2 linked regions of the Tautonia rosea genome follow. The protein of the gene in region 1 binds, or shares a complex with, the protein of each later gene. Links are inferred from orthologs where the notes say so. Each region holds a gene or a part of one and is shown in the gene's direction. Other genes may lie near its edges. The genes, in order: carA and carB.

Region 1 (3,146 bases):
GAAATAGCTTGATCGGCCTGGCAACCACAGTTCGTCACGATCCGGAACGACGAGATGAATTCCTGCGATTGGCTGAGGAACATCTTGCCAGGGCCGTCCTGGCCGATCCGGATGCCGTCGACGATCGGACAGCGTTGGAGAAGGTCCGAGCGGCCCGGAATTGAATCAGAGTTCAGCCTGAGCTGCACCGGGGATCATGGTTCGTCGTCGTCATAATAGTCGACATTGATGGTCGCCTCGGGTGGGTCCACGGTCACATTGCTCAGGGTGATCGTGATGATCCCGTCGGTCGGGTCAATTACGGCCGGGGGCGGGGGCACGATTGATTTCGGCCTCTGGGCTGGTGGCTCGGACTGGGGGCTCGGATGAGGTCCCGATTGGCGACCACTCGACCGGATGGCCACGACGAGGGTTCTTGAATCTTTCGGGAAGATTCTCCCGGAACCGACATGCCAGTTGCAATTGTTTCCGGTGGCTGCGGTGACCCTACTCGTTGTCTGGTCGTACCATCCGTCGGTCGGCCCCGTGATCGAAAAAAAGGACCACTTGCCATTTCTCGGATTCGCCGCTGCTCGAACACTCAGAGACATGGGGACGAGCTCCTTGGTGGGTGATTCGGGGGTCGCTCTGGAAATCGAACACTTCAGCGCGAGCTCTCGTGCAAGGTTCAGCAACAATCCCCGACCCTTGCTTTGTGGCCTCGACCGAGTCAGCAAGCTGGAACGAGTGAACCGTGAGGGTGTTGTCTCCCTGGTCAGGAACACACTGGAAACGCCCTCATTCGTTCAAGGGCAATCTCATTGGACAGATCAACACCGAAATCTCGCACACAGGATACCACTCTGGTGCAACCTTGTTTCGCTGTGATTCTGTGACCATGGGATCGAATCGGCTCATGGATCGCGTGAGACGGGCGTTGTCCTGCCTCTTCGGTTGACCCTCCCGACTCGATTTCTCCCGATGCCTGCAACTCCCCTGGCCTCCTGGCCCGTCAGACTGCTACGATGATCCGAGACGCGAGGCGATGTGCAATCTGCTCGGGAGAGTTCGACGGGAGTCACGCGACGGCAATGGGCATTGCGAAACTGGCCTTGGAAGATGGGACGGTGTACACCGGCCGGTCCTTTGGAGCATCGGGCGAGATCGACGGCGAGGTCGTCTTCAATACGAGCATGACCGGCTATCAGGAGATCCTCACCGATCCGTCCTATCACGGCCAGATCGTTGCGATGACCTATCCCTTGATTGGCAACTACGGAGTCAATGCCGAGGACGAGGAAAGCGCCCGCCCCTGGGTCCGCGGTTTCGTCGTTCGCGAGCTGAGCCGCCTGGCCAGCAACTATCGATCTCGGGAAGACCTGCCGAGCTACCTCGCCCGGCATGGCGTGCTCGGCGTGGAGGGGATCGACACCCGGGCCCTCGTGCGACGGACCCGGGAGGTCGGCGCCATGAAGGGCTTCCTTTCCTCGACCGACCTTATCGACGACTCGCTCGTGGAAAAGGCCCGGCGCAGTCCTGGCCTCGTCGGCCGCGATCTGACCCGCGATGTGATGCCCGAATCGATCGCCCGCTGGGAACTTGGTTTCGAAGGCCCCTCGGCCGAGATCCTCCGAGCAACCGAAGGCTTGCAGACGCATCAGGCGACGACTCCTCATGTCGTCGCGCTTGACTTCGGCATGAAGCGAAACATTCCCCGCTTCCTGGTCGAGAGCGGTTGCCAGGTGACGGTCGCCCCCGGTTCGGCTCCTCCTCAGGCGATCCTCGAACAGAAGCCCGACGGCATCTTCGTTTCTAACGGCCCCGGCGACCCGTCGGCATTGGGATCGGCCATCGACTCCCTGCGGGCCTTGATTCGATCGGCGGCCGATGACCGTGGCGTGCCGATCTTCGGCATCTGTCTCGGCCACCAGTTGCTCGGTCAGGCGCTGGGAGCCCGGACCTTCAAGATGAAGTTCGGCCATCGGGGGGCCAATCATCCGGTCCGCGACGAACGGACCGGCAAGATCGAGATTACGACCCAGAACCACGGCTTCGCCATCGACGCCGACTCGTTGCCGAAGGAGGTCGAGGCCTCGCACCTGAACCTCTACGACGGGACGCTGGAGGGGCTTCGCCATACCCGATTGCCCGTCTTTGCCGTCCAGTATCACCCCGAGTCGTCGGCCGGCCCCCACGACAGCGGGCACCTGTTTGGTGAGTTCCGTCGCTTGATGGACCGCTGATCCGATCGCCCCTCCTTCAGCCATCGTTCGGGCGAATTGCTTGACGGATCGGGTCCGCATTCGTATCGTATTCCCTTTGCTCCGTAACGCGTTACGCGAAAATGATCTTCATCAGGAGGATGGCCGTGCCATCGACGTGCGTCGTGGGGTTGCAGTGGGGTGACGAGGCCAAAGGGAAGATCGTCGATGCCCTCTGCGACCGGCATGACATGGTCGTCCGCTACCAGGGGGGAGCCAACGCCGGCCACACGGTCGTGACCGGAGGCAAGACCTACAAGCTCTCGCTCCTGCCCTCGGGCATCCTGCGAGAGGGGATCACCTCGGTCCTCGGCAACGGCCTGGTCATTCATCCGCCCACCTTGCTGGAGGAGATCGAGCGACTGGCCGGTCAGGGGATCGACGTGAGCGGCCGCCTTCTCGTCGGCGACCGTGCCCACGTGATCATGCCCTACCACCTCGTTGAGGAACGCCTCACCGAGGAATCGACCGAGGCCGCCGAACAGCTCGGCACGACCCGTCGCGGGATCGGCCCCTGCTACCGAGACAAGGTTGGGCGGGTCCACGGCATTCGGATCGCCGACCTCTATTATCCCGACTCGTTCCGAGAGCAGGTCCGCCGCGCCGTCGAGTTCAAGAACCGATCGCTCGCCGCGCTCTTGCCTGACTTCACCCCCCTCGATGCAAAGGCCATCACCGAGGAATACTTGACCCTGGCCGATCGGATGCGCCCCTATGTCGGCGATGCCACCGACCGGCTTCACCAGGCGATTGGTTCCGGCAGCCGCCTGCTGTTTGAAGGGGCCCAGGGGACATTGCTCGACATCGACCACGGTAGTTACCCTTATGTGACCAGCTCCAACAGCAGCGCCGCGGGCATCTGGTCCGGCTCGGGGGTTCCGGCTCGGCACGTTGACCGCTGGATCG
Region 2 (4,137 bases), on another replicon or contig:
CCCTCGAAGTCTCCTGCCTCGGTGCCTCCACCGCAGGTCCACGCACCCGACCCCACCCCGACCCCGGAAGACGATGACCACGAGATGGACGAGGTCGACGAGATCGAAGCCGCCGCTCGCGACTGGCGCAGTCGGGTGGCCATGGTCCCGTCGTTCGATCCCCGATGGCCGGTCCTCGATCAGTTCAACCTCCGTGTCGATGACATCCTCTCCATGCGCGACCACGGCGTCCCCGAAGACGAAATTCTCGAACGCCACCCCGGCCTGACCTATACCGACCTCGCTTGCTGCTACTCGTGCGAGGCTGACGGCTACCGAGGCCCTCTCGAACCCCCCTACCCCGACCACATCACGCTGGTCGTGGACGATCCTGAGTCGGACTGACCTCGCCTCCCCCTGAGTTTCTGATCCCCGACATCGACCCGCCGGAGAGATCTTTCTAAGCCAGGCGGCCAACCTTGTCGGTAGACCAGTATTCCGGCTAGAATCAGGCGATTTTCGGGCCGCGGCTCCTCGATCGAGCGGGATCGAAACGAGGAGCCGCGGCCCGACGCGCGCCGCCAGTCCGTTCTCACGCCGCGTCCCTCCCGCAGCGAAGCGAAGCGAGTCACCGCCCGTGCCCAAGCGCAAGGACATCGAGAAGATCCTCATCATCGGCGCCGGCCCGATCGTCATCGGCCAGGCTTGCGAGTTCGACTACTCCGGCTCCCAGGCCTGTAAGGCCCTCCGCGAGGAAGGCTACACGGTCATCCTGGCCAACTCCAACCCGGCCACGATCATGACCGACCCCGGCATGGCCGACCGGACTTACATCGAGCCGATCGTCCCCGAGGTCGTCGAACGCATCATCGCCAAGGAACGGCCCGACGCCGTTCTGCCCACCCTCGGCGGCCAGACCGGCCTGAACGTCGGCCTTGCCCTCGCCGAGTCCGGCGCCCTCGATCGCCTCGGCTGCCGCCTCATCGGCGCCGACGCCGACGCCATCCGCAAGGCCGAAGACCGCGAGCTGTTCAAGCAGTGCATGGACGAGATCGGCCTGGAATCGGCCCGATCCGGCGTTGCCCATAGTCTCGACGAGGCCCGAGCCATCCGAGACGAGGTCGGCCTCCCGTGCGTCCTCCGCCCCAGCTTCACCCTCGGCGGCTCCGGAGGCGGCATCGCCTTCAACAAGGACGAGTTCGACCGCATGGTCACCTATGCCCTCGAACTGAGCCCTGTGCACACCGTCCTGATCGAGGAAAGCATCCTCGGTTGGAAGGAATACGAGATGGAGGTCATGCGAGACTGCGCCGACAACGCCGTCATTGTCTGCTCCATCGAGAACTTCGACCCGATGGGGGTCCACACCGGCGACTCGATCACCGTTGCCCCCGCGCAAACCCTCACTGACAAGGAATACCAGCGGATGCGCGACGCCTCGATCGCCATCCTCCGCAAGATCGGCGTCGAGACCGGCGGCTCAAACGTCCAGTTCGCCATCAATCCCAACGATGGCCGCATGATCGTCATCGAGATGAACCCTCGCGTCAGCCGCTCCAGCGCCCTGGCGTCGAAGGCCACCGGCTTCCCGATTGCCAAGATTGCCGCGAAGCTCGCCGTCGGCTTCCGCCTCGATGAGATCCGCAACGACATCACCCGAGAGACCCCTGCCTGCTTCGAGCCGACGATCGACTACGTCGTCACCAAGATCCCTCGCTGGGCCTTCGAAAAGTTCCCCGACGCCGACCCGGTCCTCACCACGCAGATGAAGTCCGTCGGCGAGGTCATGGCCATTGGCCGGACCTTCAAGGAATCGCTCCAGAAAGCCCTCCGAGGCCTCGAAGTCGGCCGCTTCGGCCTCGGCTGCGACCCGAAAGATCGCTGGTATTCCGGCAATCGTCCCTCCGAGGACGACATCACCGCGAAGCTCGCCACCCCGAACTCCGAGCGCATCTGGTCGATCCGAGACGCCCTGCTTTCCGGGATGTCCATCGAACGCATTCACGGCCTGACTCAGATCGACCCCTGGTTCCTCCAGAACCTCGCCGAACTCGTCGAGATCGAGGGGAAACTCCGGAACGCCGGCTCCCTCGACGCCGCCTCCGATGACCTGATCCGAGAGGCCAAGCGCTCCGGCTTCTCCGACAAACAACTCGGCCACCTCTGGAACGCCTCGGAGGTCGAAGTCCGCCGCGACCGCAAGCATCGCGGGATCAACGCCGTTTTCAAGCTCGTCGACACCTGCGCCGCCGAGTTCGAAGCCTATACCCCCTATTACTACTCGACCTACGAAGACGAGGACGAATCTCGCGTCGGCGAGAAGCCCCGCATCATGATCCTTGGCGGCGGCCCGAACCGGATCGGCCAGGGAATTGAGTTCGACTACTGCTGCTGCCAGGCCGCCTTTGCCCTCCGCGACGACGGCTTCGAGGTCGTCATGGTCAACTCCAACCCCGAGACCGTCAGCACCGACTACGACACCTCCGACCGCCTCTTCTTCGAACCCCTGACGGTCGAGGACGTCCTGAACATCGTCGATCGCGTCCAGCCGACCGGCGTCATCGTCCAGTTCGGCGGCCAGACCCCCTTGAACCTCGCCAAGGCACTCGAGGCCGCTGGCGTGCCGATCATCGGCACCAGCCCCGACCGCATCGACCAGGCCGAAGACCGCGACCGCTTCCGCACCGTCATCGAGCAACTCGGCCTCCGTCAGCCCCCCAACGACACCGCCACCAGCGAGGATCAGGCCCGCCGGATCGCCGCGCAGATCGGCTACCCCGTCGTCGTTCGCCCCAGCTTCGTCCTCGGCGGCCGGGCGATGGAGATCGTCTACGACGAGCCGAGCCTCGACCGCTACATGGCCCACGCCGTCGAGGCCAGCCCCGACCACCCCGTCCTCATCGACAAGTTCCTCGAAGACGCCACCGAGGTCGATGTCGACGCCATCTGCGACGGCGAGCGCACCATCGTCGGCGGCGTAATGGAACACATCGAGGAGGCCGGCATCCACTCCGGTGACTCCGCCTGCGCCATCCCCCCCTACAGCCTCCCCGCCGAGGTCGTCGCCGAACTCAAGCGCCAGACTTACGCCCTCGCCGAGGCCCTCGAAGTCCGTGGCCTTATGAACATCCAATTCGCCGTCAAGGATGGGGAGGTCTACGTCCTTGAGGTCAATCCCCGCGCCAGCCGCACCGTCCCCTTCGTCTCCAAGGCAACCGGCCTGAACCTCGCCCAGGCTGCCGCTCGGGTGATGGTCGGCAAGACGCTGGGCGAGCAGGGCATCACGACCGAGCCCGAACCGACCTTCGTTTCGGTCAAGGAATCCGTCTTCCCCTTCATCAAGTTCCCCGGCGTCGATATCGTTCTCGGGCCCGAGATGCGCTCGACCGGCGAGGTCATGGGGATCGACCACGACTTCCCCTCCGCCTTCGCCAAGAGCCAGCTCGCCGCCTCGACGCGATTGCCTCGCGAAGGGACGATCTTCGTCTCCGTCGCCCAACGCGACCGTCCCGGGGTCGTCCCCATCGCCCGCAAGCTCCTCGACCTGGGCTTCGACCTCATGGCCACCCCCGGCACCGGCGGGTTCCTGGCCGAGAACGGAATTGCCGTCACCACCGTGCGCAAGATTCAGGAAGGCCGACCCAATATCCTCGACCATCTGGCCAACAACGCCATCGCCCTGATCGTCAACACCCCCAGCGGCAAGGGAGCCCGTACCGACGAAGGGCGCATCCGCGCCTCAGCCGTCTCCCACGGCGTCCCCTGCATCACCACCCTCGCCGGCGCCCGCGCCGCCGTGGCCGCCCTGGAACGCCTCCGTGGTGACGAACTGGACGTTTACGCGATCCAGGACTTGCTACAATCTCAGTAATCACGATGCCCTGAGAATGGTCCTCCCACTCCCGATCCGAGACGGAGGCGACGAATGAGCCGGACTTCGCAAGGCGTGCGAGCGACCGTCGACGACCTGTATCAGATTGATGGGAATGCTGAACTGATCGACGGGAGGATCATCCCGCTCATGCCGACAGGCCACCTCCCCAATCAGGTCGCGGGCCGCATCTATCGCCGTCTCGCCGATTTCGTCGATGACCGGGGCACCGGATTCGTCTACACGGACAGTATGGGTTTCACCGTGCCGGAACTGGCTTCCAGGCG

The links.
Region 2: the proteins of carA (region 1) and carB are in contact, whole or in part, in a solved structure (PDB 1KEE), measured with the Escherichia coli proteins. The link is inferred for Tautonia rosea from one-to-one orthologs.

The regions. Positions count from the first base shown.
Region 1 is NZ_JABBYO010000001.1:296,774-299,919, forward strand. The notes cover bases 318-3,146. They hold carA (glutamine-hydrolyzing carbamoyl-phosphate synthase small subunit), read left to right. Parts: upstream 318-1,070; coding sequence 1,071-2,222; downstream 2,223-3,146. Other genes in these bases: HG800_RS27870 (hypothetical protein), read right to left, coding at 318-320; HG800_RS01175 (adenylosuccinate synthase), read left to right, coding at 2,348-3,146. Also shown: HG800_RS01165 (serine/threonine protein kinase), read left to right, coding at 1-164; more of HG800_RS27870, read right to left, coding at 195-317. UniProt on the Escherichia coli protein: Small subunit of the glutamine-dependent carbamoyl phosphate synthetase (CPSase).
Region 2 is NZ_JABBYO010000005.1:314,488-318,624, forward strand. The notes cover bases 231-4,050. They hold carB (carbamoyl-phosphate synthase large subunit), read left to right. Parts: upstream 231-616; coding sequence 617-3,850; downstream 3,851-4,050. Other genes in these bases: HG800_RS10970 (DUF433 domain-containing protein), read left to right, coding at 231-384; HG800_RS10980 (Uma2 family endonuclease), read left to right, coding at 3,905-4,050. Outside these bases: more of HG800_RS10970, read left to right, coding at 1-230; more of HG800_RS10980, read left to right, coding at 4,051-4,137. UniProt on the Escherichia coli protein: Large subunit of the glutamine-dependent carbamoyl phosphate synthetase (CPSase).